DNA from 3 places in the Streptomyces sp. NPDC018031 genome. Region 3 is predicted to be linked to each of the others. Evidence: riboswitches for the same ligand, from Rfam matches in the RefSeq annotation. Region 3 holds a riboswitch; each other region holds the start of a gene.
The links. A riboswitch is a leader RNA that binds a small molecule or an ion and turns the genes downstream of it on or off. The one in region 3 is predicted to bind cobalamin.
Positions count from the first base shown of each region.

Region 1 (10,172 bases), on a different contig from region 3:
TACTTCCCGCCGCAGGCCGCCGGTCACGCCGCGCCGGGCCACGCCGCACCGCAGTCCGCCCCCGGCCACCCGGAGGGACAGCGGCCCGCGCCGGTCCCGGCGTCCGGCGCCCCGGGCGGCACCGCCGGGCAGTCCGGCGACGCTCCGGCCGGCACCGCGGGGCAGGCGCCCGGGGGCGGGCGGCCGGCCGGGGCCGAACCGCCGGGGAGCGCGGCGGAGCCGGCCACTCCGGCGAAGCCGCTCACCGCGGCGCAGCGGGCGCGGGCCGAGGGCCGCTCCCCCATCATCGACCCGGGCATGACGCCCGCCCTGCTGACCGCCGCGATCGCCGGTCTGCTGGCGGCCACCGCCTCGCTGCCCCGGCCCGCGACCGCCGCCGTGGTGGTGCTGCTCCAGGCCGTCACGGCGGCCGGGTGGTTCCGGCTCAACGGCATGTGGCCGGCGCGGCAGGGCATCGCGCTCGCCTTCGCCGGCGGGCTCGCCGCCGACATCGGGCTGCTGGCGACCGACCGCGAGGACGCGCCGACGGTCGTCATCGGCACCCTGGGCGTCTGGCTGCTGCTCGTCATCGTCCTGCAACTGCGCAACCGCAGCTCGGCCGACGAGCGGATGTACAGCCTCACCGCGACCACCGCCTCGACCGCCGTCACGGTGATCGCGGCCGGTCACCTGGCCACCGCCGCCGAGTCCTCGGACGCGGTGGCGGTGGGCGCGGCGGCCGTCGCCATCGCCGCGATCGCCCGGGCGGTGCCGCTGCCCACGGCGGTCTCGGTGGTCCTCGCGCTGCTCGCCGCGGCGGGCGCCGGGGTCGGCGCCGGGCATCTGACGGGCATCGGCACCGCCGAGGCCGCGGGCCTGGGCCTGGCGGCCGGGGTGTGCGCGCTCATCGGGCTGCGGGTGGCGAGCTACGACTACCCGTCGCGGTTCGTCCACATGACCGCCGGGGTGGCGCTGCCCCTCGCGGCGGCCGCCCCCGCCGTGTACCTCATCGGGCGGGCCATCGGCTGATCGCCGCGCCCCCGTCCGTCCCGCGCCCCGCGGGCCTGCCCGGCACCGGCCGGGCGGCCGGCGGGGCGCGGTCTTCCGCCGGGCGGCGCACCTCTCCGGTTAGGCTCGCATGCCGCGGGCAGGCGCCCGCCGACAACCACTGGGGGGACGAGGATGACAGACGCTGCGCACACCACCGACGAGACGGGTCCGGCCGGCGGGGCGAACCCCGCTCACCCGCCGCTCCCGCCGCGGCCGGCCGGCGCCGCGGCTCCGGGGGGCGGGGCGGGGGCCGGGAACCCGGGGGGCCCGGCGGGCGCGCCGGCCGGGACGGACGGAGCGGGCTTCGCCCCGGGCGCCGGGCCCGCGGGTCCGGGGCACCCGCCCGGGCCGGCCGGGACGGCGGCCATGCCCGCGGTGGCGCCGCCCGGCGCGGACCCGTACGGCGGCGGACCTCTCGGGGACGGGCCCGGCGGCGACGGCCCGCACGGGGAGGGGCCGTACGGCGGCGGGCCGCACGGGGACGGCGACCGGCGCCCGCCGAAGCGGAAACGGCGCGGCCGCGGGCTGATCATCACCCTCGTGGTGCTGGGCGGCCTCTTCGTGGGCGCGGACCGGCTCGCGGTGAACTTCGCGGAGTCCAAGGCCGCCGACGAGCTGAAGAGCCGGGAGGGGCTGAACATCACCCCCGAGGTCTCGATCAAGGGCTTCCCGTTCCTGACCCAGGCGTTCGGCAAGGAACTGGACGAGGTCGAGATCAACCTGGACGGACTGGTGACCGACACCGGCGACGGCCGTCGGGTGACGGTCACCGAGCTCCGCGCGGTCCTGCACAACGTGCGGATCGGCGGCGACTTCTCCTCCGCGACCGCGGACCGCGCGTCCGGCCGCGCGCACATCAGCTACGCGGACCTGTCGGCCGCCGCCGGCCCCGGTATAGAGGTCGGCTACGCCGGCAAGAGCGCCACCGGCAAGAGCCTGGTCAAGATCACCGGCAAGTTCATGGGGCTGCGCGTCAGCGCCAACGGCACGGTGTCCGTCGTCGACGGCAACACCATCAGGCTGCGCGCCAACGCCATCCCGGACAGCATCCCGGGCAAGTGGGAGCAGCAGGTCCGGTCCCGTACCGACTTCGACCGGAAGGTGGACGGCCTGCCCTCCGGGATGCGGCTGGACGGCGTGGAGTCCACCCGCGAGGGTGTGGACATATCCATCGCCGGCGAGCAGGTGAGCCTGGCCGGCTGAGCCACCCGGGGAACCGGCCGGCCGCCGGTGCCCGTCCGCGACGCGCCGCCCGCCCCCGTGGTGTGGCGGCGCGCCGCGTTCCACGGGCTGAGACAGGTGCGTCCGTACGGTAGATCCACGGCGCCCTGCCCCCGGTCGGCGGGGTCCGCGGAGCCGCGGCACCGGACCCTCATCCCACATTTCAGACGATCGTGTCTCATCATTCGACACACCGGTGACACGCCCGCCCGACCGTCCCTACGATCGGACGCATGCAGAGCTGGATCAGCGGTCCCCGTCACCGGGACCAGGCGGAACTCACGAAGCGGCGGGCAGTCGACCTGTGCCGCGTCGCCGCCATGCTCTGTCCCACCGTCTGACCCGGCTGGGTGGCCCCGCCCATCCGCCCGCCCGCTCAGGGCTGCCCGACTCCGCGCACGGGGGTGTCCCCGGCCCCCGCCGAGGGAACCGCGCTCCATCGCCCCGCCGTACCGCCGTGCGTCCCGTACTGCCCCGCACCGCCGCAACTGCCCCGGAGGAGAGAACAATGAGCCGCAGTGACGTCCTGGTCGACGCCGACTGGGTCCAGGCCCGGATCGACGACCCGAAGACCGTCATCGTCGAGGTCGACGAGGACACCTCGGCCTACGAGAAGAACCACATCAGGAACGCCGTCCGGATCGACTGGAAGCAGGACCTCCAGGACCCGGTGCGCCGCGACTTCGTGGACCAGGCCGGTTTCGAGAAGCTGCTCTCCGAGAAGGGCATCGCCAACGACGACACGGTCGTCCTCTACGGCGGCAACAACAACTGGTTCGCGGCCTACGCCTACTGGTACTTCAAGCTCTACGGCCACCAGGACGTCAAGCTCCTCGACGGCGGCCGCAAGAAGTGGGAGCTGGACTCCCGCGACCTGGTCGCCGAGGTGCCGTCGCGCCCGGCCACCGAGTACAAGGCCAAGGCCCAGGACGCCTCGATCCGCGCCTTCCGCGACGACGTGGTGGCCGCGATCGGTTCGCTGAACCTGGTCGACGTGCGCTCCCCCGACGAGTTCTCCGGAAAGCTGCTGGCCCCCGCGCACCTGCCGCAGGAGCAGTCGCAGCGCCCGGGCCACGTGCCGACCGCCCGCAACATCCCGTGGTCGAAGTCGGCCAACGACGACGGCACCTTCAAGTCCGACGAGGAGCTCAAGGCCCTCTACGAGGGCGAGGGCGTCGACCTGTCGAAGGACACCATCGCCTACTGCCGTATCGGTGAGCGCTCCGCGCACACCTGGTTCGTGCTGCACGAGCTGCTCGGCCAGTCCAACGTCAAGAACTACGACGGCTCCTGGACCGAGTACGGCTCCCTGGTCGGCGTGCCGATCGAGCTCGGCGCCCACAGCTGACCCGAGCGGTCCGGCTATCCCGTCACCCCCGACCGACTACGACCGAAGGACATCAACATGTGTGGAGCCAAGGCCGGCGGCCCCGACGCCTCGTCCGTCAAGCCCGGTGAGACCACCATCCAGGGTTCGGTGACCCGCGACGGCGAGCCCGTCACCGGTTACGTGCGCCTGCTGGACAGCACCGGCGAGTTCACCGCGGAGGTCCCCACCTCCGCCACCGGACAGTTCCGGTTCTACGCCGCCGAGGGCACCTGGACCGTGCGCGCCCTCGTCCCGGGCGCGACCGCGGACCGCACCGTCGTCGCCCAGAAGGGCGGACTGGCGGAGGTCGCCATCGCCGTCTGAGCCGTGCGCACCGGCTCAGCGAGACGAGGGCCGCACCCCGGGGTTGGACGCCTCGGCGGGGTGCGGCCCTCGCCGCATGCCCGGAAACCCCCGGCCGTCGGCGAGGCCCCGGAGCCCCGCCGTCGCCGGGCTCCCGGAACCCCCGGCCGTCGCCGCCGGGCCACCGGAACCCCCCGGCCGTCGCCGCATGCCCGGTGGCCCCGGTTCTCCCCGCGCGTCCGGCATCCCTCGCCGTCGCCGCACCCGGCATCCCTCGCCTGCGCTGCCCCGGGCCCGGGGGCGGTGCCGGGGAGCGGCGCCGGGCAGCCCCGGGCGCGCGGGGCGGACACCGGCGCCCGCCCGCGCGGCGCGGGGCGCGGCGGTGGCGCGGACCCACCCGTCCGCCCCGGCCGGGGCCGGTGCCGGACGGCGCCCCCGGCCGTAGGCTGAAGGTATGTACGCGCGACGGCGCCACACCTATTTCGTACTGATGGGAGTGTGTCTGGCGCTCTTCATCACGGCCTGGGCCGTGGTGCGGCTGTGGTCGGTACCAGTGGCCGTCGGGATGTGCGTCGTCGCCATGGTCATCCCCCCGTTCGCCGCGATCGTCGCCAACCGGCGGGGGCCGGACGACCGGTGGTGGGACGAGACCGGCGACCGGCAGTCGGACGAGTGGTGGCGCGAGATCGACCGCCGCGAGCCGCGCTGAACGGCGCCCACCCGGCCCCGCGCGCCGGAACACCACGCCGGAGCACGGCGCCACACCGCGCCGGAACACCCCACGGGAACGTCGCACCGGTCCGCACCGACGGCCGCCGCGCACGACGGCCGGACCAGCACGAAAGCCGGGCCTGAACGAAGGCCGGACCAGCACGAAGACCGGGCCCGCACGAAGACCGGGCCCGCACGACGGTGGGGCGGACCCGGAATGCCCGTGCCACGCCCGGCCGCGGCCCACCGGCCGGCGCCACGCCCGTCCGGGGCCCACCGGCCGGCGCCCCGCCATCCGAGCCCGCCGGCCCGTGCCACGCCCGTCCGGGCCGCCGGCGGCGCCCCCTCAGTAGACGAGGGCCTGCACGCCGTCCGGCATGATCTCGCTCACGAAGACCTGCGCCCCGGCGATCCGGGCGCCCTCGATCAGATCCTTCTCCTCGATCCCGCGGCGCGCCGCGCACTGCGTGCACACCGTGACGGTGCCGCCCGCCAGGATGCCGTCGAGCAGCTCCGGCAGCGGGGCCGCGTGCGGCAGCTCGAACTCCGCCGCCCGCCCCGGCAGCGCGAACCAGGTGGACTCCCCGGTCAGCCACAGCGAGACCTCGACCCCGCTGGCCGCGGCCACCGCCGCCACCGTGAACGCCTGCGAGCACCGCTCGGGCGCGTCGGCGCCCGCCGTCACCTTGATCACCAGCTTCTTGGCCATGTCGGCACTGTAGTGCGCGGCGCGCCCGCCTCCTGCCGCGCACCTCACAGCACCGGCGCGCGGACCGCCCACTAGACTTGGCCACGGTCCGTAAAACCCTCACTCCGTCCGAGGAGCGCGCTCGTGCTTGAGGCAGTCTTCACCACCCTGCTGGTCCTGGTCGCCGTCGCTGTCGTCGCTTTCGCCGGGCTGACCTGGAAGAAGCTGTACCAGGGCCAGCGCTGACTCCCCTCCCGCCCCTCTCCACAGATCGCCTGATTCCATGATCGAGATCCCGTCCGACCTCCACCCGGACCTCGTGCCCCTCGCCTTCCTCCTCGGGAACTGGGCGGGCGCCGGCGTCGCCGACTTCCCCGGCTCGGAGAAGTGCAACTTCGGACAGGAAGTCACCTTCAGCCATGACGGCCGGGACTTCCTGGAGTACGTCTCCCGCAGCTGGGTGCTCGACAGCGAGGGCAAGAAGGTCCGCCCGCTGGAGTCCGAGTCCGGCTACTGGCGCATCGACAAGGACCGCAAGGTCGAGATCGTGATGGTCCGCGACCAGGGCGTGGTCGAGGTCTGGTACGGCGAGCTGGCCGAGGGCAAGCCGCAGATCGACGTCGTCACCGACGCGGTCGCGCGCACCGCCGCCTCCGGGCCCTACTCCGGCGGCAAGCGACTGTACGGCTACGTCAAGGGCGACCTGATGTGGGTCGGCGAGAAGGCCACCCCCGAGGTGCCGCTCCGCCCCTACATGTCGGCGCACCTGAAGAAGGCGGTGACCCCGGAAGAGGTCGCGGCCTGGGCCAAGGACCTCGGCGACCTCCCGGACGACGGGATCGCGTTCTTCCGCTAGACCCGGTTCCAGCAGCACCTTCTCCACCCGCCCCGCAGGGGAAGTCCGGTCGAAATCCGGCGCTGACCCGCAACTGTGGGCGTCCCGCGAGGGACGCGAGCCAGATCACCTGCGGCGGCGGTCGTTCCTGACAACTCGCCGTGGACTGCGAGGGGATCCGCCACCGGCGCTGTGCCCGCACAGCCCGCCCCGGGCGCCCTTTCCCGTAGGTACGAAACGGCCCGAGGCGAAGGCGACCCGCCCGTGGCAGCCACCACCAGGACCGCACCCGACACCGAGACCGCCGGCCCGCGCGCACCCGGCGCACCGCTGCGGCTGCCGCTCCCCCCGCTGGTCGGCGCGGGCTGCGCCGCCCTGCTGATATCCCTGGTCTGCGGGGCCGGCCTGGGCTCGGCCGGCATCGGCTGGCCCGAGGTGCTGCGCTATCTGCGCGCCGGGCTCACCGGCTCGGCCATCGAGCGGCACGAGGTCGCCGCCTACACCATCGTCTGGGAACTGCGCTTCCCGCGCGCCGTGCTCGCCGCGGTCGTCGGCGCCGGGCTGTCGGCGGTGGGGGTGGCGGTGCAGGCGATGGTCCGCAACGCGCTCGCCGACCCCTTCGTCCTGGGCATCTCCTCCGGAGCCGCGGTCGGCGCCAACGCCGTCCTGCTCTTCGGCGCCTTCACCGGCCTCGGCATCTGGGCCCTGTCGGCCTCCGCGTTCGTCTCCGCGCTCGCCGCCATGGCCCTGGTCTACGCCGCGGCCCGCACCCCGCAGGGGCTCACCCCGCTGCGCCTGGTCCTCACCGGCACCGCCATGTACTACGGCTTCTCGGCGATCACCACCCTGATGGTGTTCAGCGCCGACCGCGGCGAGGCCGCCCGTGCCGCGATGATGTGGCTGCTGGGCAGCCTCAGCGGAGCGGGCTGGCCCTCGGTACCGATCGCGGCCGCCGCCGTCGCCGCCGGACTCGGCTACCTGGCGCTGGCCGCCCGCCGGCTCAACGCGCTCGCCATGGGCGACGAGACCGCCGCCGCGCTCGGCGTGGACGCCCGGCGGCTGCGCACCGAACTGTTCGTGGTGACCGCCGCCGTCACCGGCGCGGTGGTGGCGGTCAGCGGGGCGATCGGGTTCGTCGGACTGATGGTCCCGCACATCACCCGGATGCTCGTCGGCGCGGACCACCGCCGGGTGCTGGCGGTCGCCCCGCTGCTCGGCGCGGTCCTGCTGGTCTGGGTCGACATCCTGTCCCGGGTGCTGCTGGCACCCGTCGAACTCCCGGTCGGCGTGATCACCGCCGTCATCGGCGTGCCGTGCTTCGTGCTGCTGATGCGCCGCCGCGGCCACCACCTCGGAGGTGCCTGATGCGGCTCGACATCGAGAACGTGACCGTGGACGTCGCCGGGGCCCGGCTGGTGGACGACCTCACCCTGCGGGCGGACAGCGGGGCGCTGGTCGGCCTCGTCGGCCCCAACGGCAGCGGCAAGTCCACCCTGCTGCGCTGCGTCTACCGCGCCCTGCGCCCCACCGCCGGCGCGATCCGGCTGGACGGCACGGACCTGCGCACCCTGAGCGCGCGGGACGGCGCCCGGCGGCTGGCCGCACTCCCCCAGGAATCCACCGGGGAGTTCGGCTTCACCGCCGCGGAAGTGGTCGCCATGGGCCGGCTGCCGCACCAGAGCGCCGCCGGCCGCACCAGCGCGACCGACCGGGAACTGTGCACGGCGGCGCTGGCCCGGGTCGGCGCCGCCCACCTCGCCGACCGGAACTTCCACACCCTCTCCGGCGGCGAGAAGCAGCGGGTGCTGATCGCCCGGGCGCTCGCCCAGCAGCCCGCCGTCCTCGTCCTGGACGAGCCCACCAACCACCTGGACATCGCCCAGCAGCTGGAGGTGCTGGCGCTGGTGCGGGACGCCGGGCTGACCGTGCTGGCCGCCCTCCACGACCTCAACCTCGCCGCCGTCCACTGCGACCGCCTGTACGTCGTCGCGGGCGGCCGGATCGTCGCCTCCGGCACCCCGCACGACGTCCTCACCCCGGAGCTGCTCGCCGACGTCTTCGGCGTGCGCGCGCACCGGGTGCGGCACCCGGAGACCGGCGCGGTGCAACTCCTCTTCGACCGGCTGCCGGCCACCGCCCCCTGAGGCCCCGGTCCCACCCCCGGGACCGGGTCCGGGACCGGGTTCCGGGACCGGGACCGGGACCGGGACCGACGCGCACCACCCCGCCCCGCCCCACTCCACCCGCGCTGTGCCTCCCCCACCCACCCGCGCTGCGTCTCTCCCGCCCACCCGCCCTGTGCCTCCCCCACCCACCCGCGCTGCGTCTCTCCCGCCCACCCGCGCTGTGCCTCTCCCGCCCACCCACCCTGTGCCTCCCCCACCCACCCGCGCTGCGTCTCCCCCGCCCACCCGCGCTGCGTCTCCCCCGCCCACCCGCGCTGTGCCTCTCCCACCCACCCGCCCTGTGCCTCCCCGTACCTCCCCCACCCACCCTGTGAGGTCCCCATGCACGCCCGTTCCCGCACGCCCGCCCTGCTCCTCGTCGCTGCCCTGGCCCTGGCCGGGTGCGGGGCCGAGGTCAAGGACGACGAGACCACCGCCGGGAAGCACGACCGGTCCGGCCACTACCCGGTCACCGTCGAGAACTGCGGCGTCGAGACCACCTACGCGGAGATGCCGCGGCGCGTGGTCACCAACGACGTCGGCATCACCGAGATCATGTTCGCCCTCGGTCTGGAGGACCGGATGGCCGGGTTCGTGACGCCCGACGACAAGGGCGACCTGGCCGGGGTGCCCTGGAAGGACGGCTACGACAAGGTCCGGTGGCTGTCGAAGAAGGAGATCAACAAGGAGATGGTGCTGGACGCCCGGGCCGACCTGGTCTTCGCCGGCTGGAACTACGGCTTCGGCGAGGACGACGGGTTCACCCCGGCCGCCCTGGAGAAGCTCGGCATCGGCAGTTACGTCCTCACCGAGTCCTGCCGCAACGGCCGGGGCTCGGCACGCGGCGTGATGCCGCCGCTGGACGCGCTCTACACCGACCTGACGAACCTCGGGAAGATCTTCGACGTGGAGGACCGGGCCGCGAAGCTGGTGCGCACCTTCCGGGCCCAGGTCGCCGAGGCCCGGGCCGAGGCCCCCCGCGGCGCCGACCGGCCCACGGTGTTCCTCTACGACGACGGCCGGGACAAGCCGTTCACCTCCGGCCGGTTCGCCGCACCGCACGACATCATCACCAAGGCCGGCGGCGACCACATCATGAAGGACCTCGACGACTCGTGGACCACCGTCGGCTGGGAGACCGTCGTCGAACGCGACCCCGACGTCATCGTGATCAACGACTACGGGGACACCGGCGCCGAGCAGAAGCGGAAGTTCCTGGAGAGCTACCCGCCGCTGCGCGACGTGTCCGCCGTGAAGCACGGCCGGATCTTCGTCCTGGACTACGCCGACCTGGTGGAGAGCCCGCGCAACCCGGCGGCCGTCGCCGCCCTGGCCGGCTATCTGCGCGAGGTGGCCGACGAGCGGCGCGACGCGGGCGGCAACCGATCCCACTGACCGTGCCTACACTGGGCCCGTGGCGACCACCGACTGGAAGACCGACCTCCGACAGCGCGGCTACCGCCTGACGCCCCAGCGCCAGCTGGTGCTGGAGGCCGTCGACCGCCTCGAACACGCCACCCCCGACGACATCCTCACCGAGGTGCGCCGGACCGCCAGCGGCGTCAACATCTCCACCGTCTACCGCACCCTGGAGCTGCTGGAGGAGCTGGGCCTGGTCAGCCACGCGCACCTCGGACACGGCGCCCCGACCTACCACCTCGCCGACCGCCACCACCACATCCACCTGGTGTGCCGGGACTGCACGGACGTGATCGAGGCGGACCTGTCGGTGGCCGAGTCGTTCACCCGGAAGCTGCGCGAGGAGTTCGGCTTCGACACCGACCTCAAGCACTTCGCGATCTTCGGGCGGTGTACCCGGTGCGCCCGCGGCGAAGGCGCCCCGGCCCCCGC
Region 1 covers NZ_JBIRFT010000001.1:1,427,219-1,437,390, forward strand. The annotation lists gene ACH4B3_RS06095 (hypothetical protein) at 1-1,008, shown strand, start outside; gene ACH4B3_RS06100 (DUF2993 domain-containing protein) at 1,396-2,232, shown strand; gene ACH4B3_RS06105 (putative leader peptide) at 2,484-2,591, shown strand; gene ACH4B3_RS06110 (sulfurtransferase) at 2,759-3,598, shown strand; gene ACH4B3_RS06115 (DUF1416 domain-containing protein) at 3,656-3,943, shown strand; gene ACH4B3_RS06120 (DUF3099 domain-containing protein) at 4,377-4,631, shown strand; gene ACH4B3_RS06125 (DsrE family protein) at 4,980-5,342, opposite strand; gene ACH4B3_RS06130 (FABP family protein) at 5,605-6,177, shown strand; cobalamin riboswitch at 6,170-6,309, shown strand; gene ACH4B3_RS06135 (FecCD family ABC transporter permease) at 6,487-7,521, shown strand; gene ACH4B3_RS06140 (ABC transporter ATP-binding protein) at 7,521-8,300, shown strand; gene ACH4B3_RS06145 (ABC transporter substrate-binding protein) at 8,664-9,716, shown strand; gene ACH4B3_RS06150 (Fur family transcriptional regulator) at 9,736-10,172, shown strand, end outside.
Region 1: linked by a shared signal. The riboswitch ahead of ACH4B3_RS06135 (FecCD family ABC transporter permease) and the one ahead of ACH4B3_RS28275 (cobalamin biosynthesis protein) in region 3 are both predicted to bind cobalamin.

Region 2 (10,172 bases), on a different contig from region 3:
ACCCGTCCGCTGCCCGCTCATCGCCCGTGTCGATCATGACAGCACGGTACCCACCGGGCACCGGGCGGCAGTCACGGGGTCCCCGCGGAACACCGGAGCCGGGGCCGCGGCGTCCGGTCCGCCCGGGCGGTCAGGAGAGCAGGTACGTGATCCCCGCCACCAGCGCCGCGAACGCCACCACCACCAGGACGAAGGTGCCCACCAGGGCCCGCTTCACCCGGCCGCGCACACTGCGTGGATCGTCCAGATAGGCCCGCCACGCGGCGTTCCGGGCCGGGCCGCTCAGCACCCGCGCCCACCAGGGGACGCGCAGCAGCCGGAGCGAGGACCGCGCGACCTGCCGCAGTGACCGCCAGGCGGCCGGGTCGGTGTCCCGGACCTTGCGCAGCAGTCCGTTGTCGGTCGGCTCCTTCAACTCCTCCAGGTTGCCCCGCATCCAGTCCACCGCCGAGGGGCTGCCGGCCGGGGCCTCGGCGGCCAGGATCGCCCGGTGCAGCCGGATCTCCCACTGCCGGCGCTCGTCGTCGGACATCGGGAACAGCCGCAGCAGGTGGTGGGCGGCGTCCATGCGCCCCCACGCGAAGTCGGAGCGGCGCCACGGGGAGTGGATGAAGGCGCCGAAGTGCTCGAACCGCAGGCCGTACAGTTTGCGGTCGCCGATGTCGGCGAACCGGTCCTCGTTGAGCAGGGGGCTCATCGCGTCGGGGCCCAGGCGGAGGAAGTGGAAGTCCGGGGTCAGCGGCTCGACGATCTTCGACGGCGGGGCGTAGACCCGGGTCGCGATCTCGACGGCCAGACAGGTCTCGACGACGTCGCGGGGCCGCCACCGCTTCACCCCGGCCCGGCGCAGCGCGGTGGCGTAGGTGCCGGCGGCCTGCTCGACGAGGGACGCGACCCGGGCGGGGACCGCCAGTTCCTCGAAGACCCGCTGCAGCAGGGTGGCGGCGAGGTCGTCGGAGATGCCGCCGCCCACCGGGCGCAGCACCCGCAGTCGGGCGTCGGACGCGTCGAACAGGGCCTGTGCCTTCTCCAGCAGGTCGTGGACGGACACCGCGCCCTCGATCAGGGCGGTGCGCCGCGCCGGGGGCAGTTCGTCGCGGCTGCGGTGCAGCTCGTGCAGGTCGTTGCTGAGGCACTGCAGCACCCGTACGCAGGTCACCAGGCCCCAGCGCCACTCGCCGCGGTGGCAGGCGGTCAGCCTCCTGGCCCGGGCGGGGGGAAGCCAGTTGGGGTCCCGCCCGGCGAGCAGGGCGTCGACCTCGGCGATGCCCGCCTCCGGTGCCGGGACGAGGGCGGTGACCGTCTCGGCCTCCTCCAGGCGCCTGCGCACGTCGAGGAGGACCGCGCGGGCACGGTTGCGGCGGTACTCGGTGAGCAGCCCGAGCGCGGTCCGGTTCAGCCGGCCGGCCAGGGTGCCGGACTCCCGGGCGCGGCTGAAGAGGTCGAGCTGGGTGTCCCGGATGCTGGTGCTCAGCCGGGCGCCGAGCTCCTCGGTGCTGCTCCGGAAGTCGGCCTCGGCCGGATACCGCAGGGCGCTCGCCACCGCGCCGGGCCACGGCTTGTCCTCGCACTCCTGCCGGCCGGCGTCCTCCATCGTGAGCCGCCCGGTGGACGGGACGATGAACACGACCACCCGCCGGCGGACCGGGGCGTCCAGGCGGCGTTTGCTGACGGCCTCCAGGACCGGCATGAAGGGCGCGTTGTTGAGCACACCGCCGTCCATGACACAGCCGGCGCGGTCGTTGTGCACGAGCGCCGGCAGGACCCGGTTGCCCAGCATCGGCTGCTCGCTGACCGGGGCGAAGGCGCCGGGGAAGCTCGCGGTGGCGCGCGCCGCCTCCACCAGGACGGCGGTGTCGGCGGGCTCGAAGTCGTCCGTCTCCCGGTCGGTGAACCGCCAGCCGCCTCCGGTGTACCGGAAGCTCACGGTGTGGCCGCGGCGGAACCGGTAGAGCCGGCGGTGGTCGCGGACGTCGAAGTGGTTCTCGAAGCCGTCGGTGAACGACCGGGCGCGCCCGTCCAGCGCGGTGGCCGTGACGAAGAGGGTGACCGGCTGGGGCGGCCGCAGTCCGGCGCCCTCGGCGCCGATGGCCCGCAGTTCCCGCTGGAGCTTGCCGCGGAACGCGTCGCCGCTGAGCAGGCTGGTGCGCGATACCGGCTCCCGCAGTTCGCTCAGCGCGGCGGACTTGTCCCACAGCTCCCGCAGGTCGGGCAGGGGCGCCCGGCGGGCGAGGGCGGTGGCGAGGACCATGCCGTTGAGTCCTCCGGCGGAGGTGCCGGCCACGATGTCCACCACGACCCGGGTGTCGGCCTCCGCGGCCAGTTCCCGCCAGACGGCGTGGACCTCGGCGTCCCGGTCTCCGGGCGGCAGGTCCTCGGCGCCGTCCTGGAAGGCCCGGCACAGCAGGTCCAGTTCGTGGGTGACCCCGCCCATCCACACCGCGAGGCTCACCCCGCCGTTCATCACCAGGGCGAGGCGGGTCTCGGAGCGCGGCACCGGACGGGTCGCAGCCGGTGGGGGGAACGTCGCCATACCGGCAAAGCTAGGGTGGCCCGGCCGGGTGTACATCTCCGTGCGGGTCGCCGTTGCGCCATCCGGCCCAGCGTCCCGGAACGCCGAGCGCCGGGTGCCCGCCGGACGCCGGGGCGGGGCCCGGAGGCCGGGCCGGATGGTGTGCGGGCCGCCGGACGGCCCGGCGAAATCCCCTCGACCGGACCGTCCGGTGGATGGATCATGACCGGGTGACGGCGGATCACCGGACGACGTGCAGCGGCGGCGGGCGGCACGCCCGGCCCGGCCGCCCCGGCTCCGGGCCGGCCGCACCGACCCGACGTCTGCTGCCCGAGGGGCCCCATGCCGTACGCCACCGCAACCGACGGACACCGGATCGCCTACCAGGTGCGGGGCCGGGGCACTCCCCTGGTCCTGCTCGCCGGGCAGTCCAACGACCATCACTGGTGGGACGCGGTCCGCGGTGACTTCGAGGCGGCGCACCGCACCGTCACCCTCGACTACCGCGGCACCGGGGACAGCGACAAGCCCGACCAGCCCTACAGCACCGAGGGGTTCGCCGGGGACGTCGTCGCCGTACTCGACCACCTCGGCGCCGAGCGCGCCCATGTGTACGGCACCTCGATGGGCGGCCGGGTGGCGCAGTGGGTCGCGGCCCGGCACCCCGACCGCGTCCACCGCCTGGTGCTCGGCTGCACCTCACCCGGCGGCCCGCACGCCGTGGAACGGGACCGGGCCGTCCGGGCGGCCCTGGCCGGGGCGGACCCGGCGGCCGTCCGGGCCGCGCTGCTCGACCTGATGTACACCCCCGAGTGGCTCGCAGCGCATCCCGGACCGCACCGGACCGTCGGCGATCCGGCCATGCCCGCCTACGCCCGGCGGCGGCACCTCCTCGCCAGCAACCGCCACGACGCGTGGGACGCGCTGCCCCGCATCCAGGCGCCCACCCTGGTCGTCCACGGCACCGCCGACCGGTTCAACCCGGTGGCCAACGCGCCGCTGCTGGCGCGCCGTGTCCCGCGGGCCCGGCTGCACCTGCTGGAGGGCGCCCGGCACGCCTACTTCGAGGAGTTCCGCCGGCTGGCGAGCCCCCTGGTACTGGGGTTCCTGGACGGTTCGGCGGGCGTGGCCGGCCCTTCGGCGGGCGGGTGACCGCACGCCCGGCCGCCGGGGTGGCCGGGCGGGGCCGTTCGCGGCCCGGCGGCCTCCCCGGGCAGGAAGGTCACGTGCGGGGCGCCGGTCCGCGGATGCACCGTCACCTCCGCCGCCACCGCGTACACCTCGGACAGCAGCCGCGGGGTGAGCACCTCGACGGGCGGGCCGGAGGCGGTCACCTCGCCGTCGCGCAGTACGTAGAGGCGGTCGCAGTAGTAGGCGGCCAGGTTCAGGTCGTGGAGGGCCACCAGGACGGTGGCGGGCAGGTGCCGCAGGATGCCGAGGACCTCCAGCTGGTGCCGGATGTCGAGGTGGTTGGTCGGTTCGTCGAGCACCAGCAGCGCGGGCTGCTGGGCCAGGGCCCGGGCGATCAGCACCCGCTGCCGCTCGCCGCCGGAGAGGCGGTCGAAGGGCCGGTCCGCCAGCTCCGCGGCGTCCACGGAGGCGAGGGCCGACTCGATCAGCCGGGCGTCCTCCGGGGTGTCGCCCGCGAGGAGCCGCTGGTGCGGGGTGCGGCCCATGGCGACGACCTCCCGGACGGTCAGGTCGAAGTCCGCACCGGATTCCTGCACCACGGCGGAGAGGGTGCGGGCCAGCCGCCGCGCGGGCAGCGACCAGGTGTCGGCCCCGTCCACCCGGACGCGTCCGGTGTCCGGGCGCAGCACCCGGTAGACGGCGCGCAGCAGGCTGGACTTGCCGCTGCCGTTGGGGCCGACCAGTCCGATCACCTCGCCGGGCCGGGCGGCCAGCGAGACGTCCCGCACCAGGTGGCGGGCGCCGGCGGTGAGCGTGACGCCTTCGACGGCGAGTTCGGCCGCGGTCATCCCGGCCCCCGTCGGTCGTCCCGGCGCGCGTCGCGGTACATCAGCCACAGGAAGAACGGCCCGCCGCACAGGGCGGTCAGCACGCCGACGGGTATCTCGGTCGGGGCGGCGACGGTCCGGGCCGCGATGTCCGCCCAGACCAGGAACACCGCTCCGCCGAGCGCGGCGGCCGGCAGCACCCGCCGGTGGTCGCCGCCCACGAACAGGCGCACGATGTGCGGCAGGATGAGGCCGACGAAGCCGATGGGCCCGGCCGCCGCCACCAGGACCCCGGTGACCAGGGAGAGCAGGACGAACATCCGGAGCCGGAACCGGGCCACGTCGAGCCCCATGGTGGCGGCCGACTCCTCACCGGCCAGCAGCAGGTTCAGCGACCTGGCCTGGATCAGCAGCACGCCGATGCCCAGCAGCAGCGCCGCCCCGGGCAGCCAGAGCGTGTCCCAGCGCACTCCGCCGAGACCTCCGAGGGTCCAGGCGAGGACCGCCCGGGCCTCGTTGCCCCGGTCGCTGGTCAGCAGCAGCAGGTCCATCACCGCGGTGAGCACCGCGGCGACCGCCACGCCCGACAGCACCAGCCGTACCGGGGTGATCCGGCCGCCCGCCCGGGCCGTGGTGTACACCACGAGCAGGGTGAGCAGCGCCCCGGCGAACGCGGCGGCCGACAGCGAGGCGGTGCCGAACACACTCAGGCCGTAGACGATCACCGTGACCGCGCCCAGGGACGCGCCGGAGGAGACCCCCAGCAGATAGGGCTCGGCGAGCGGGTTGCGTACCAGCGCCTGCATGGCGGTGCCCACCACCGCGAGCCCGGCCCCGGTCATCGCGCCGAGCAGCACGCGGGGCGCCCGGACCTCCCACACGATCGTCTCGTGCGCCCGGGACCAGGTGGGCTCGGACCAGCCGGCGCCCAGTGCGTGGGTCACGATGCCCCACACCTCGCCCGGCGGCACGTGCACCGATCCGATGGCCATGCCCGCCGTGAGGGAGAGCGGGAGCAGCAGGCCGAGGACCCCGAGGGTCACCGGGTGGCCCCAGCGGCGCGGTCCGGCCGCGCCGGGTGCGGTCCGGGCCCGGGGCACCGTGCGGGGGACGGACTTCGGCGGGGCGGTCACCGGAACCTCCGCGGGTGCAGTCCGCGGGCCAGGTCCTGCACCGCGTGCGGCGGGCGGACGCCGACCAGGGTGGCGGTGAGCGGCAGCACCACGAACCGCTTGTTCTTGATCGCGGGGACGTCGGCGAGTGCGGGCTGGTCGAGCAGGAACTCCTTCTTCCGCTCGGCGCTGCCGGCCCCCGCGTAGTCGTAGACGGCGATGACCTCGGGGTTCCGGGCGACCACCTGCTCCCAGGACACCTCGCCGAAGACCTCGTCCAGGTCGGCGAAGACGTTCCGTCCGCCGGCCAGCCGGATGATCTCCGTGCCGAGGCTCTTGCCACCGGCGGTGAACGCCGCCTTGTCGCCGCTGTCGTAGACGAACACGGGCACCGCGGGCGCGTCCCGGACCGCGTCGGTGGCGGAGCGGACGCGCGCCTGGAGGTCGGTGACCAGCCGGTCGGCCCGCTCCGGGACACCGAAGATCCTGCCGATGGTGCGGATCTCGTCGTAGGTGTCCTTCATGGACACCTGTTTCCGCCCGCAGTACTCGCGGTTGAGGTAGGTGTCGATGCCCACGTCGGCGAACGCGGCGCGGGAGCGGCCCTCGTTCTCGGCGAACGCGCTGCCGTAGCCGCCGTAGACGAAGTCCGGTTCGGCCTCCAGCACGGTCTCGAAGGACGGTTCCCTCTCGGCCAGTTCGGGCACGGCCTCGAAGTCCTCGCGCAGTTCGGGCAGTACGGCGGAGTCCGGGAAGGCGGTGCCCACCATCCGGTCCTTCAGCCCGAGGGCGAGCATCAGTTCCGCCGGGTGCTGGTGGATGGTGACCACCCGGGACGGCGGCTTGTCGTAGGTGGTGCGGGTCCCGCAGTTGTCGATGGTGACCGGGAAGCCCGTCGCGGACGACGCGGCGGGGCGGTCGTCGCGGGTGTCGCCGGAGGTGCCGCAGCCGGCCGACAGGGTCGCGGACAGGGCGAGCGCGAGCGCCGCGGCGCGGGGCGCGCGGCGGCGCCGTGCGGGCGGGGCGGGGGAAGGGGAACGGGTCGTGCCGTCGTACACGTAGAGCCTCCTGGGGAGTCCGCGCTCCTCGGATCGGGCCCGCGACAGGCCAGTGTCCTGACTCCCGGATCGACGTTCCCCCGGGCCTTCCCGCGCCGCGCGCAGTGGCCGTCTCCAAGGGGTGCACTCCCCGGTCACAGTGGCGGGACCGTGCCGGAATCGCACCGGCTTCCTGATCTCCCGTCGCGGTGATGACCGGGTGATATTACGATTCGCCGGACGAACGGCGAAAGAGCGCGCGGTGAAACACCGCGCGCCCCCGGTGGTTTCACTCCCCGCGGGTCGCCCGGAGGATCAGCCGCTCGGCGTCCTGGTCGTAGCGGCGGCCGTCGAACCCGCCGAAGATCTCGATGTTCCGGAACCCCGCCCGCTCGGCCATCTCCCGCAACTCCACGGCGCTGTAGACGAACCACACCAGACTGGCGCGCGTCACGCGGTCCCCCCGCACCAGCACCCAGTCGCTGCGCAGCCGCGCCCAGTCGTCCAGCACCGTGTCGGTCTGCACCAGCAGGTCCGCGCCGCGCCGGACGACCTTGGGGGGCACGACCTTGCGCGCCAGCAGCTCCTTGCCCGCCAGGTCCAGGAGCAGCGTGCCGCCCGGCGCCAGACAGCCGTGCATGGTGCTCAGGACCCGGGCGTTGTCGGCCGGGTCCGCGAAGTAGCCGAAGGACGTGAACATGTTGAGGACCACGTCGAAGGCCCCGGGCTCGCTGTACTCCAGCACGTCGGACCGCACGTACCTGGCCGCCGCGCCGGCGTCGGCGGACAGCTTGCGCGCCCGGTCCAGCATGGCCGGGCTGCGGTCCACGCCGGTCACCTCGAAGCCCCGGCGGGCCAGCGGGACGGTGAACACGCCCGCGCCGCAGCACAGGTCGAGCACCCTCGCCCCGTCCGGGAACGACAGCAGCGGTGAGCTGTCGAGCAGTTCCTCCGCCTGGGTGAAGCGCTGTGCCGGGAAGAGGAAGTCGTAGAACTCGGTCCAGAAGTCGTCGTCCTGGAACCCGCCGGTGTGTGTCATCGAAGGATCGGTGTCCCTTCCGTGTCGTCGTGGTGGACAGCAGGGGCGGCCGCGCCGCGGCGCAGCAGGAGCAGGAGCGGGGGCAGCAGCAGGCACTGCGCGGCGGCCAGCAGCCAGAACCCGCCGGTGTCGCCGGCCCGTTCGGCCAGGTCGTACAGCTGCCCGCCCAGCACACCGCTGGCGCAGGCGCCCAGGCCGGCGGCGAGCCGCTGCTGGCCGAAGACCACGGCGTCCGAGCGCGGGCTGAGCCGCAGGGCCTCCAGGTCGTTCTTGAGGAACAGCACGATGTCGCCCAGGGTGATCAGCGCTCCGCCGGCCAGCAGCGCCGCCCTGCTGCCGCAGCCCAGGACCGCCAGGCCGGCGGCCAGTCCCGCGAACCCGGTCACCAGGGCCGCCGGGTAGCTCATCCGCCGGATCAGGCCGGAGGCCAACGGCTGGACGACGATGACGAGCACGAAGCAGGTCAGCAGCACGACGCTGTAGAACGCGCTGGAGGCCCGCTCCACGGCGTACACCGCCAGGTAGTGCTGGAAGTGGAAGTACAGGTAGAACGCCAGCGCGTTGGCGGCGAACGGCAGCACGGCCACCCCGGTCAGCAGTCCCTGGCCGGTGCCGCTCCCGCGCGGGCGCTCCTCCCCCTGCTCCGGCAGCCGCGCATGGCCCGCCGTGACCACCGCGAACAGCGCCGCGACGGCGAGGAACAGCGGACCGGGCGACGTCAGCACGAACGGTCCGGCGATCAGCGGGCCCACCGCCATGCCCGCGTTGAGCGCCGCGTTGCCCGCCGACAGGAACGCCGGCCGCCGCTCGTCGGCCACGCCGTGGACCAGGTACGCCTTGTTGGCGGGCAGGTACAGCGCCGCGCCGCAGCAGGTCAGGATCAGCGCGCCCACGGCCAGCGGGGGCCACCGCAGCGCCAGCAGGAACGCCACGAACCCCGCGGTGCGCACCACCAGCGCCCAGACCATGGTGCGCCGCAGACCCCACCGGTCGGCGAGCGCACCGCCGACGATCCCGCCCGAGAACTGGACCAGGGACGCCGCGGCCAGCACCACGCCGACCGCGCCCAGTCCCATCCCGAGCCGCTGGTGGAGGAAGACCGACATGAACGGCAGCACCATGAAGCTGCCGAGCGGGATCAGGAAGGAGCTGAGCAGCAGGAAGCGCAGGGGGCCGCTCAGTGTGGACAGCGCGGCCCGCAGTCCCCGGTCCCGTGCCCGGCGGCCGGCGCGCTCAGCCACCGCTGGGCCGGTCGCCGGCCGGTTCCGGGAACGGCTCGGTGAGCACGCGCACCGCGTTGGCGGCGGCGACCGCGCAGTGCGTGGCCAGCTCGGCCGTCTCGCCCTCCGCGTAGACGATGCCCGCGTAGCCGCGGCTGTCGCCCAGGTGCTCCACCGGGTCGCCGACCCGCTTCACCGGGTACCAGGCGGGCGACCCCGGCATGTCCGCCAGCCGCTCCAGGCCGGCGACACCGGTGAACACCCCCGGGTGCCGGGGGTAGCCCAGGACGAAGGCGACGGCCGGCCCGCCGGGCAGCTCGGCGTCCATGAGGGCCGGCCGGCGCCCGAGCGCGGCCTCCACCATCGCCTCGTAGACGTTCACCCCGAGCGCCCGGCACATGCCGTGGCCGACCAGGGCCCCGCCGATCCGCGGGTTGATCTCGACCACTTCCGGACCGGTGGTGGTGAGGGCGAACTCGACATGGGCGAAGCGGTCGGTGTACCCGATCGCCGCCAGGACCCGGTCGAGCCACCGCTCCAGCTCGTCGTGGCGCGTTCCGGGGAACGCCACGGGGAACGCGGTGATCTCCTCGCGGAACCGCGGCTCCGCCGACATCAGCCGGCTGGACACGCCCAGCAGCCGGGTCCGCCCCGCCCAGGTGAGGGTCTCGGCGCTGTACACCGGTCCGGAGAAGTACGGCTCGGCGAACAGCCGGCCGGTCAGCCGCCGGGGGGCGGCCTCGCGCAGCGCGGCGTCCGTCTCCTTCTCGTCCCGGACCAGCCAGACGTTCTGGCTGCCGGTCCCCGCGGTGTCCTTCAGGATCGCCGGCAGGCCCACCTCCTTGACCACCAGCGCGGCGGCGTCGGCGTCCCGGGGGTCGGCCACCACCGCGCGGGCCCGCGTCAGTCCGGCCTCGAACAGCCGGTCGCGGACCGCGGCCTTGTCCCGGGTGAGCCGCAGCACCGCCGCGTCCAGGCCGGGCAGGCCGAAGCGGTCCGTCAGATCGGCGCCGGTCAGCGTCCAGGTGTCGGTGGAGCTGATCAGCCCGCGCAGGTCCGGTGTGCGGCCCAGGCACGCCGCCGCCGTTTCGGGGTCGAGGGTGTCGGCCCGCACCACGTCCAGCGAACCGGCCGGGAGCCGGTCCAGTTCGTGGCCGTACCAGGAGGGGTCGCGGGTCAGCAGGCACAGCCGTTCGCCGGCCCGGTCGGCGGCGCGGACCAGGTGTCCCAGTCCGAAGGTGAGGGATTCCAGGCAGACCAGGGTCACGCCGCCGCTTCCTTCCAGTGCGTCGGG
Region 2 covers NZ_JBIRFT010000011.1:80,109-90,280, reverse strand. The annotation lists gene ACH4B3_RS23180 (GNAT family N-acetyltransferase) at 1-37, opposite strand, end outside; gene ACH4B3_RS23175 (DUF3376 domain-containing protein) at 131-2,533, opposite strand; gene ACH4B3_RS23170 (alpha/beta fold hydrolase) at 2,855-3,664, shown strand; gene ACH4B3_RS23165 (ABC transporter ATP-binding protein) at 3,571-4,491, opposite strand; gene ACH4B3_RS23160 (FecCD family ABC transporter permease) at 4,488-5,570, opposite strand; gene ACH4B3_RS23155 (ABC transporter substrate-binding protein) at 5,600-6,640, opposite strand; cobalamin riboswitch at 6,670-6,855, opposite strand; gene ACH4B3_RS23150 (class I SAM-dependent methyltransferase) at 6,909-7,658, opposite strand; gene ACH4B3_RS23145 (MFS transporter) at 7,655-8,899, opposite strand; gene ACH4B3_RS23140 (ATP-grasp domain-containing protein) at 8,892-10,145, opposite strand; gene ACH4B3_RS23135 (cysteine synthase family protein) at 10,142-10,172, opposite strand, start outside.
Region 2: linked by a shared signal. The riboswitch ahead of ACH4B3_RS23155 (ABC transporter substrate-binding protein) and the one ahead of ACH4B3_RS28275 (cobalamin biosynthesis protein) in region 3 are both predicted to bind cobalamin.

Region 3 (10,172 bases):
AGGAAGCGCCGGAGGGCTTCCTCGTAGCGCTGCGGATCGGCGTTCCACATCGCCCCGTGCGGGGCCTGCCGGACGGTGTGCAGGGTGACCAGGTCGGGGCGGTCGGCGGCGAGCCGGCGGGAGAGGTCCCAGGAGGCCACCGTGTCGTCCGGGCCGTGCAGCAGCAGCGTCGGCAGGGTCAGGCCGGCGGCGTCGAACCGCGGCAGGCCGGCCGGGTGGCGCCCGTGGCCGTGCAGTCCGGTCCGGCCCTGCGCCGCGCGCACCGCCAGCGGCAGCAGGAAGGACGGGACGCGGCGGCCGGCCAGGGCGCGCAGGGTGGCCTGCCAGTCCAGCACCGGGGAGTCCAGCACCAGGCCGCTGAGGTGCTGCCGCAGCGCGGACTCGGCGGCGGCGCGGAGCGCCATGGCGGCACCGGTGGACCAGCCGTACAGGATGACGCGCTGGGCGCCGTACCGCACGGCGTAGCGGATGGCGGCGTCCAGGTCGCGCCATTCGCAGGCGCCGAAGTGGGCCAGCCCGTCGCCGGTGCGGGGCGCGCCGAGGTCCCCCCGGTAGGCGACGTCGAGCACCGGGAACCGCTGGCGGTGCAGGAACGGCATGATCACCATGGGGTGCTCGCGGGTGGTGCCCAGTCCGTGGACGGTGATCACCCAGGTGCCGCGGGCACCGGGCACGAACCAGGCGGGCAGCGCCCCGAGTTCCCCGGGGATGTCGATGTCGGCGTGGTCGATGCCGAGGGCGTCCCGGGGGTTGCCGAGGTGGACCTGCGGGGTGATCCGCATCCGGTCGCCGGGGGCGAGCCCACCGTGGGTGACGCGTTCCAGCCGCCGCACCACGCAGTCCGGCGGGTGCGGGGCGTCCGGGAGGACCGGCCCGATCACGGCGTGCGTGGCTCCGCCGGTGAGTCCGTAGACGCCGGGGCGCAGCGCGGCGAAGGTGCGGGTCAGGGTGATCCGGCCGTCGTCGGCCCCGTGCACGGTGACCGGTGGTTCGTCCGGCAGCGGCCGGCCCGGCACCGGGCGCAGAGCCGCGTCACTGGCGTACCGTCCGACCGCCACCGCGGCCGCGCCGGCACTGAGCGTGGTGGTGACGGCCACGGCCGCCGCGGTACGCAGGCGCATCCCTGCCAGTGTGGGCGCGATCGGCGGTGGTGGCCAGTGGGCGTGACCGGCGGGGTGACCGGGGTCACCCCCGCTGCCGGGGCGGCTGGCCGTAGCCGCGGAGTTTGGCGCCGGCCGCGTCGAGCTGGGCGTCGGTGAGCAGGGTGGGGGTGCGCCCGGGGACCGCCGAGGCGGCGAGCCAGACCTGGCACATCCACTCCAGCTGGGCGGTCCGGTCCAGGGCCTGGGCGAGGGTGGCGCCGTAGGTGAGGGTGCCGTGGTTGCGCAGCAGGCACCCGGTGCGGTCGCGCAGCGCGTGGCGGACCTCCGCGGCGAGTTCCTCGGTGCCGTACAGGGCGTAGCCGGCGACGCGGACGCGGCCGCCGAGGGCTCCGGCCATGTAGTGGACGGGCGGCAGCTCGTCGACGAGCGTGGAGACCGCGGTGGCGTGCACGGCGTGGGTGTGCACGATCGCGGCGGCGTCGGTGTGCCGGTAGACGGCGAGGTGCAGCGGCAGCTCGCTGGTGGGGACGGCCGTGCCCAGGGTCCGGCGGCCGTCCAGGTCGGTCCCGGTGATCAGGTCCGGGCCGAGCCGGTCGTAGGGGACGCCGCTGGGGGTGACCAGGACGGTGTCGCCGACCCGGGCCGAGACGTTCCCCGAGGTGCCGACGACGAGGCGGTCGGCGGCGGTCCGGCGGGCGGTGGCCACCACCTCGGCCCAGGCCCTCAGCAGCCGGTCCCGCTCCCCGGCTGGCCGTCCGGCGAGCTGCCGGGCCCGGTCCGCCGGCCCCCACAGCCGGAGCAGTTCGTCCGGGTCGGTCGCCGCCGGGGTCCGATGAGGTTCGTCGTGGTCCGTCGTATCCGTCACAGGCGCCACCTCCGGTGCAGATCATCGCAGGTAAAGCGGGTTATCGGACCGGTGTGACGGAGGTTCGTCCAGGTGCGTCACCACGATGCCCGCGCCAGTTCACCTTCCGTTCACCCTGTAACCCTACGTTCACCGTGCCACTGACCCCCCGACCGATTGCCTGGGTGAATGGAACACATCACGCTTCTCATCGGGATCGTGATCATCACGGCCTTGGTGTTCGACTTTACGAACGGCTTCCACGACACGGCCAACGCGATGGCCACCACCATCTCCACGGGCGCCATGAAGCCCAAGGCGGCGGTGGCGATGTCCGCGCTCCTCAACCTGGTGGGTGCGTTCCTGTCCGTCGAGGTCGCCGCGACCATCTCCAAGGGCATCGTCGACGAATCCGGGATCCAACCCGAAGTGATCTTCGCGGGCCTGGTGGGCGCGATCCTCTGGAACCTGCTGACCTGGCTCGCGGGCCTGCCGTCCAGCTCCTCGCACGCGCTCTTCGGCGGTCTCATCGGCGCCACCGTCGCCTCCGTCGGCTTCGACGCCGTACACGGGGACGCGGTGGTCATGAAGGTCCTGATCCCGGCCGTCGCCGCCCCGATCGTGGCGGGTGTGGCCACCGTGCTGGCCACCCGGCTCACCTACCGGGCCGCGCGCAACACCGACCCGGAGGCCAGCTCCAAGGGCTACCGCGCCGGCCAGATCGCCTCGGCCGCGCTGGTCTCCCTGGCGCACGGCACCAACGACGCGCAGAAGACCATGGGCGTGATGACCCTGGCGCTGATCACCGGCGGTGCGCTGGCGCCCGACTCCGACCCGCCGATGTGGGTCATCGCCTCGGCCGGTGTGGCCATCGCCGCGGGCACCTACCTGGGCGGCTGGCGCATCATCCGCACCATGGGCAAGGGCATCACCGACATCGCGCCGCCGCAGGGCTTCGCCGCCCAGACCGGTGCCGCGGCGACCATCCTCACCTCCTCCCACATCGGCTTCGCGCTCTCCACCACCCAGGTGTGCTCCGGCGCGGTGATGGGCGCCGGGCTGGGCCGCAAGGGCGGCGTGGTGCGCTGGTCGACGGCGGGCCGGATGGCCGCCGCCTGGGTGCTCACGCTGCCGGCCGCCGGGCTGGTCGGCGCCGCCGCCGCGCTCCTCGCCGAGCAGGGCGACTGGGGCGTCACCGCGGTGGCCGTCCTCGCGATCGCCGCCTGCGCCGCGATCTGGGTGGCCTCCCGCCGCAAGCCGGTGGACCACACCAACGTCAACGACACGGACGCGGACGGCGGCGAGCCGGTGGGCGTCGTCACCGCCGCCCTCCAGGCGGTCGCGCCGCCGCCGGTCTCCGGTGCCGCCGCGGTCCCGGAGACCCCGGCCGCCACCCCGGCCCCCGCCCCCGCACAGGCCACGGTCTGAACCCGGACCACGGTCCACGTTAAGGAAGCGTTTCATGGACATCGACTGGGCAGCTCTGGGCCAGGTCTTCGGCGTCAGCCTCGCGGTGACCGTCGCGATGGTGGGGGTGTTCACCCTCGGCATCGTCGGCACCGCACGCAAGCCGGGGACGGACGGCACCGCCGCCACGGCGGCCGGACCGTCCCTGCCGGCCCGCCTCGGCGCCTACCTCTGCTTCGCGGTCTGCGCGGCCGGGGTGGGCTACGGCATCCACCTCATCGTCAGCGGCTGAGTACCGGCCCGCGCCGCACGGAGCTCCCCCGGGACCCGTGCGGCCGCCGGCCTCCTCCGCGTACGCCCCGCCCCGCCGCACCCCGGCGCGGCGGGGCGTACGCGCGCTCGGGCCCGGCCCCGGGCCGGTGTCCCGGGGGTGATCCCGGGGTGATCCCGGGGCACGCCGCCGTCCCGGCGCCGCACCGCGCGCCGGTGTGCCTCCCCGCGCAGGTCAAGGCTGGGATCCCGGGGTCAAGGGTGAGTTGACGGCCGTTCCCGCGCCGTGGTGGACTGCCGGAGCCAAACGGCGGCATGGAGAGGAAGCCGGTGCGAATCCGGCGCGGTCCCGCCACTGTCACCGGGGAGCGCTCCGCCACCTCGAGCGAGGTCACGGCCCGTCACCACGCCGGGCTGGAAGGCCGGTGGACGCGCCGATCCGGGAGCCAGGAGACTCTCACCGCCGGTCACGTCGAGCCAGGGCGCGGACCCTGAGTGAGGACACACCCCATGCCCGGCACCGCCACGCCGCCGCCCGCCCCCGCGTCGTCGTCCCCGCCCGCACCGCCGGGCCCGTTCCGCCGAGGCGTGACGGCGGCCTGAGCCATGCGTGCCGACCACGCCGTCAGCTTCGCGTGCGGCGCCGCCCTCGGCTTCGCCTGCGACCTGGCCCTGGGTGACCCGCGCCGCGGCCACCCGGTGGCCGCCTTCGGCCGGGCCGCGGCGGCCGTCGAACGCCGCCTCTGGCGCGATCACCGGGCACCCGGCGCCCTGCACACGCTGGTCTGCGCGGGCGGTGCCGCCGCCGGCGCCGCCCTGCTGAACCACGCCGTGCGGCGGCCCGCCGCCCCGCGGGCGCTGTCCCGGGCCGCCGAGACCGTGCTGGCCGCCGCGGCCACCTGGGCCGTCCTGGGCGGCACCTCGCTGTGCCGGGAGGCCACCGTCATCGGGCAGGCGCTCACCGCCGGCGACCTGGCCGTGGCCCGGGAGCGGCTGCCGCATCTGTGCGGGCGCGACCCGCAGGCCCTGGACGAGCAGCAGATCGCCCGCGCGGTGGTGGAGTCGGTGGCCGAGAACACCTCCGACGCCGTGGTGGGCGCCCTGGTGTGGGGGGCGCTGGCGGGCGTGCCGGGACTGGTCGGCTTCCGGGCCGTCAACACCCTGGACGCCATGGTGGGCCACAAGTCGCCGCGGTACCGCAGGTTCGGCTGGGCGTCGGCCCGGCTGGACGACGTCGCGGGCTGGCCCGGCGCCCGGCTCACCGCCGCGCTGGCCACGCTCGGCGGGCCCGACCCGCGCGGCGCCTGGCGGGCGTGGCGCGCCGACGGCGGCGCCCACCCGAGCCCCAACGCGGGCCCGGTGGAGGCGTCGTTCGCGGGCGCGCTGGGCGTCCGGCTGGGCGGCACCCTCGCCTACGGCGGCCGGGTGGAGCACCGGCCGGTACTCAACGCCGGCGGCCGCCCGGTGGCCGCCGCCGACATCGCGCGCGCCGCGCGGCTGTCGCGGCGGGTCGCGGCCCTGGCCCTGGCGGCCTCGGTGGCCGGCCGGCTGGCCGGAGCGGGCCTGCGGTCCGCACGCGTGGGCCGCGCGGCGGCACCCGCGGCGACGGTGGCCGCGGTCGCGGCGGCGGTGGCCGCCGGGCGTACCGCGGCGCGCCGCCGGGCACGGTCCATTCCGGGCGGCAGCCCGCTGACGGTGCGGCCGTGTGCCGCGGAGAAGGACGGCCGATGACGTCGGAAGCGACATCCACCACGCCCGCCGCCGGGGCGACCGCGGCCGGCCCGGCCGGCGCGCCGGGCCGGACGCTCGGCGGCGGTCTGCTGGTCGCCGGGACGACGTCGGACGCGGGCAAGAGCGTGGTGACCGCCGGCATCTGCCGCTGGCTGGCCCGCAAGGGCGTCTCGGTGGCGCCGTTCAAGGCCCAGAACATGTCCCTGAACTCCTTCGTCACCCGGGACGGCGCGGAGATCGGACGCGCGCAGGCGATGCAGGCCGCCGCCGCGCGCGTGGAGCCGACCGCCCTGATGAACCCGGTGCTGCTGAAGCCGGGTTCGGACCGCACCAGCCAGGTGGTGCTGCTCGGCAAGCCGGTCGGCGAGCTGAGCGCGCGCGGCTACCACCGGGGCCGTCAGGAGGCGCTGCTGGGCACCGTCACCGAATGCCTGGAGGAGCTGCGGCGCACCCATGACGCGGTGATCTGCGAGGGCGCCGGCAGCCCCGCCGAGATCAACCTGCGCCGTACCGACATCGTCAACATGGGCATCGCGCGCGCCGCCTCGCTGCCGGTGGTGGTGGTCGGCGACATCGACCGGGGCGGGGTGTTCGCGTCCTTCTTCGGCACCACCGCCCTGCTCTCCGCCGAGGACCAGCGCCATGTGGCGGGCTATCTGGTGAACAAGTTCCGGGGCGATGTGACGCTGCTGGAGCCGGGCCTGGACATGCTCCGCGGCCTCACCGGCAGGCCGGCGCTCGGGGTGCTGCCGTACGCGCACGGCCTCGGCATCGACGAGGAGGACGGGCTGCGGGTGTCGATGCGCGGCGCGGTGCGGGAGAGCGTGGTGGCCCCGCCGCACGGCCGGGACCTGCTCCGGGTGGCGGTGGCCGCGGTACCGCTGATGTCGAACTTCACCGACGTGGACGCGCTGGCCGCCGAACCCGGCGTGGTCGTCCGGTTCGTGGACCGGCCGGAGGAACTGGCCGACGCCGACCTGGTGGTGCTGCCGGGGACCCGGGGCACCGTGCGGGCGCTGGCCTGGCTGCGGGAGCGGGGGCTGGCCGACGCGGTCGCCGAACGCGCCGCGCAGGGCCGTCCGGTGCTCGGCATCTGCGGCGGGTTCCAGATGCTCGCGGCCTCCATCGAGGACGACGTGGAGTCCCGGGCCGGGCTGGTCGACGGGCTGGGCCTGCTGCCGGTGCGGGTCCGGTTCGCGGCCGGGAAGACCCTGGCCCGGCCGGTCGGCGAGGCGCTGGGCGAGCCGGTCGCCGGGTACGAGATCCACCACGGCGTCGCCGAACTGTACGGCTCGTACACCCCGTTCCTGGACGGCTGCCGGGTGGGCTCGGTGTGGGGCACGCACTGGCACGGCTCGCTGGAGAGCGACGGGTTCCGGCGGGCGTTCCTGCGCCGGGTCGCGGCGGACGCCGGGCGGGCCTTCGTCCCCGCCCCGGACACCTCGTTCGGCGCGCTGCGCGAGGAGCAGCTGGACCGGCTCGGCGACCTGATCGAGGAGCACGCCGACACCGACGCGCTGCTGCGCCTGATCGAGGACGGGGTGCCGTCCGGGCTGCCGTTCATCCCCCCGGGGGCGCCGTGACCGGGCGCCGGGCCCGGTCCGGCCCGGGGCCCCGCCCGTGCCCGGCGGGCCCGCCGGCCGGGGCCGCACCGCACCCGCCGGGGGAAGCCGCCGGCCCCCAGCCGGCCCGCCATGTCCGCCGCCGCACCGTCACCCCAGGAGGTACAACCGCATGAGCTCCGCCAGCTACCCCTTCACCGCCATCGTCGGCATGGCCGACATGCGGCTCGGCCTGCTGCTCAATGCGGTGTCCCCGGCGATCGGCGGGGTGCTGATCCGCGGGGAGAAGGGCACCGCGAAGAGCACCATGGTGCGCGCCCTGTCGGCGCTGCTGCCGGGCATCCGGACCGTCCCCGGCTGCCGGTTCTCCTGCGACCCGGCCGCCCCCGACCCGGGCTGCCCGGACGGGCCGCACGAGTCCGGCGGCGGCGCCTCGCGGCCGGCCCGGCTGGTGGAGCTGCCGGTCGGCGCCTCCGAGGACCGGCTGGTCGGCGCGCTGGACCTGGAGCGGGCGCTGGCGGAGGGCGTGAAGGCGTACCAGCCGGGGTTGCTGGCGGACGCGCACCGCGGCGTGCTCTACGTCGACGAGGTCAACCTCCTCCACGACCACCTGGTCGACCTGCTGCTGGACGCCGCCGCGATGGGCGCCTCGCACGTCGAACGCGAGGGCGTCTCGGTGCGGCACGCGGCGCGCTTCCTGCTCGTGGGCACCATGAACCCCGAGGAGGGCGAGCTGCGGCCGCAGTTGCTGGACCGGTTCGGCCTCACCGTGGAGGTGGCCGCCTCGCGGGACCCGGACGAGCGGGTCGACGTGGTGCGCCGCCGGCTGGCGTACGACGAGGACCCGGCCGGCTTCCGGGCCCGGTGGGCGGCGGAGGAGGACGCGCTGCGGCAGCGGATCGCCGCCGCCCGGGACCTGCTGCCCGGTGTGCGGCTGGGTGACGGCACGCTGCGGCAGATCGCGGCGGTGTGCGCCGCCTTCGAGGTGGACGGCATGCGCGCGGACATCGTCACCGCCCGGACCGCGACCGCGCTGGCCGCCTGGGCCGGGCGTACCGAGGTGACCACCGAGGACGTCCGCCAGGCGGCGCTGCTCGCGCTGCCGCACCGGCGGCGGCGCAATCCGTTCGACGCGCCGGGGCTGGACGAGGAACTGCTCGACGAGACGCTGCGCCGGTTCGCCGAGGAGGACCCCGACCCGGAGCCGGAACCGGACGGACCGGACGACGGGCCGGAGGGCCCCGACGGCCCCGGCGGCGGGCGCGGGCCCGGCGACGGAACGCCGGACCAGCCGCCGGCGCCGGCCGACGGGCAGGCCGCCGCGGACCACCCCGGCCCGTCCGTCCCGGGCCCGCGGACCGGGGCGGACACCGCCCCGGAGGCCGAGCCCCGGGCCGAGGAGGGCGACGCGCCGGCCGGCGCCCCGGCCGGCGCGGGCGACGGGGCGGAGCGGCCCGCGGTGGGGGCGGCCGAGCCGTTCCGGATCCGCCGGCTCGACGTGCCGGGGCTGGGCGAGGGCGCGGCCGGCCGCCGGTCCCGGGCGCGCACCGCGCAGGGCCGCACCACCGGGGCGCGGCTGCCGCACGGCACCCTCTCCGCACTGCACCTGAACGCCACCGTGCAGGCCGCCGCGCCGCATCAGCGGGCGCGCGGGCGCAGCGGGCCGGGCCTGCTGGTCCGCCGCCAGGACCTGCGGGAGGCGGTGCGCGAGGGCCGCGAGGGCAACCTGGTGCTGTTCGTGGTGGACGCCTCCGGCTCGATGGCCGCCCGGCGCCGGATGGGCGCGGTCAAGGGCGCGGTGCTCTCCCTGCTCCTCGACGCCTACCAGCGGCGCGACAAGGTCGGCATGGTGTCCTTCCGGGGCGCGGACGCGGAGCTGGCGCTGCCGCCCACCTCCTCGGTGGACGCCGCCGCCGCCCGGCTGGAGCGGCTGCCCACCGGGGGCCGCACCCCCCTCGCCGCCGGGCTGCTGAAGGCCCGTGAGACGCTGCGCGTCGAACGGCTGCGGGACCCCTCCCGCCGCCCGCTGCTGGTGGTGGTGACCGACGGGCGCGCCACCGGAGGCCCCGCCCCGGTGGACCGGGCGTCCCGCGCCGCCGCGCTGCTGGCCGACGACCGGGTCGCCTCGGTGGTCGTGGACTGCGAGGAGGGCCCGGTCCGGCTGGGCCTGGCGGCACGGCTCGCCCACGAGTTGCGGGCGACCCCGATCACTCTCGACGAACTGCGCGCGGACAGCGTGACCGCGCTGGTCCGCGACGTACGGACCGCTCAACAGACCCGGAGGGCCGCGTAATGCCACAAGGACAGCCGACCACCGTTCCCGAGGACGGTCTCACCACCAAGCAGCGCCGCAACCGCCCCCTGGTGCTGGTGCACACCGGCGTCGGCAAGGGGAAGTCCACCGCCGCGTTCGGGCTCGCGCTGCGGGCCTGGAACCAGGGCTGGCCGGTGGGGGTGTTCCAGTTCGTGAAGTCCGCCAAGTGGCGGGTCGGCGAGGAGCGGGCGCTGCGGGTGCTCGGCGACTCCGGTGAGGGCGGCACGGTCGCCTGGCACAAGATGGGCGAGGGCTGGTCCTGGGTCCAGCGCGACCTGGCGTCCAGCGAGGAGGCGGCGCGCGAGGGCTGGGAGCAGGTCAAGCGGGACCTGGCGGCCGAGACCTACCGGCTGTACGTGCTGGACGAGTTCGCGTACCCGATGCACTGGGGCTGGGTGGACACCGACGAGGTGGTGTCGGTGCTGCGGGACCGGCCGGGTACCCAGCACGTGGTGATCACCGGGCGGAACGCCCCGCAGCCGCTGCTGGACTTCGCCGACCTGGTGACCGACATGTCCAAGGTCAAGCACCCGATGGACGCGGGTCAGAAGGGCCAGCGGGGCATCGAGTGGTGAGTTCCGCCCGGCACGTCCCCCGGCTGGTGATCGCGGCGCCGGCCTCGGGCAGCGGCAAGACCACCGTCGCCACCGGTCTGATGGCCGCGTTCACCGAGGCCGGGCTCGCGGTGTCCCCGCACAAGGTGGGCCCGGACTACATCGACCCCGGCTACCACGCCCTGGCCACCGGGCGGCCCGGCCGCAACCTGGACGCCTACCTGTGCGGCCCGGAGCGGATCGCCCCGCTGTTCCTGCACGGTGCGGCCGGCTGCGACCTCGCCCTGGTCGAGGGCGTGATGGGGCTGTTCGACGGCGTCAGCAACCAGGGCGACCTGGCGTCCACCGCGCATGTGGCGAAGCTGCTGCGGGCACCGGTGGTGCTGG
Region 3 covers NZ_JBIRFT010000017.1:54,636-64,807, forward strand. The annotation lists gene ACH4B3_RS28255 (alpha/beta fold hydrolase) at 1-1,121, opposite strand, end outside; gene ACH4B3_RS28260 (class II aldolase/adducin family protein) at 1,186-1,833, opposite strand; gene ACH4B3_RS28265 (anion permease) at 2,137-3,375, shown strand; gene ACH4B3_RS28270 (hypothetical protein) at 3,410-3,646, shown strand; cobalamin riboswitch at 3,944-4,081, shown strand; gene ACH4B3_RS28275 (cobalamin biosynthesis protein) at 4,231-5,355, shown strand; gene ACH4B3_RS28280 (cobyric acid synthase) at 5,352-6,938, shown strand; gene ACH4B3_RS28285 (putative cobaltochelatase) at 7,090-9,210, shown strand; gene cobO (cob(I)yrinic acid a,c-diamide adenosyltransferase) at 9,210-9,806, shown strand; gene ACH4B3_RS28295 (cobyrinate a,c-diamide synthase) at 9,800-10,172, shown strand, end outside.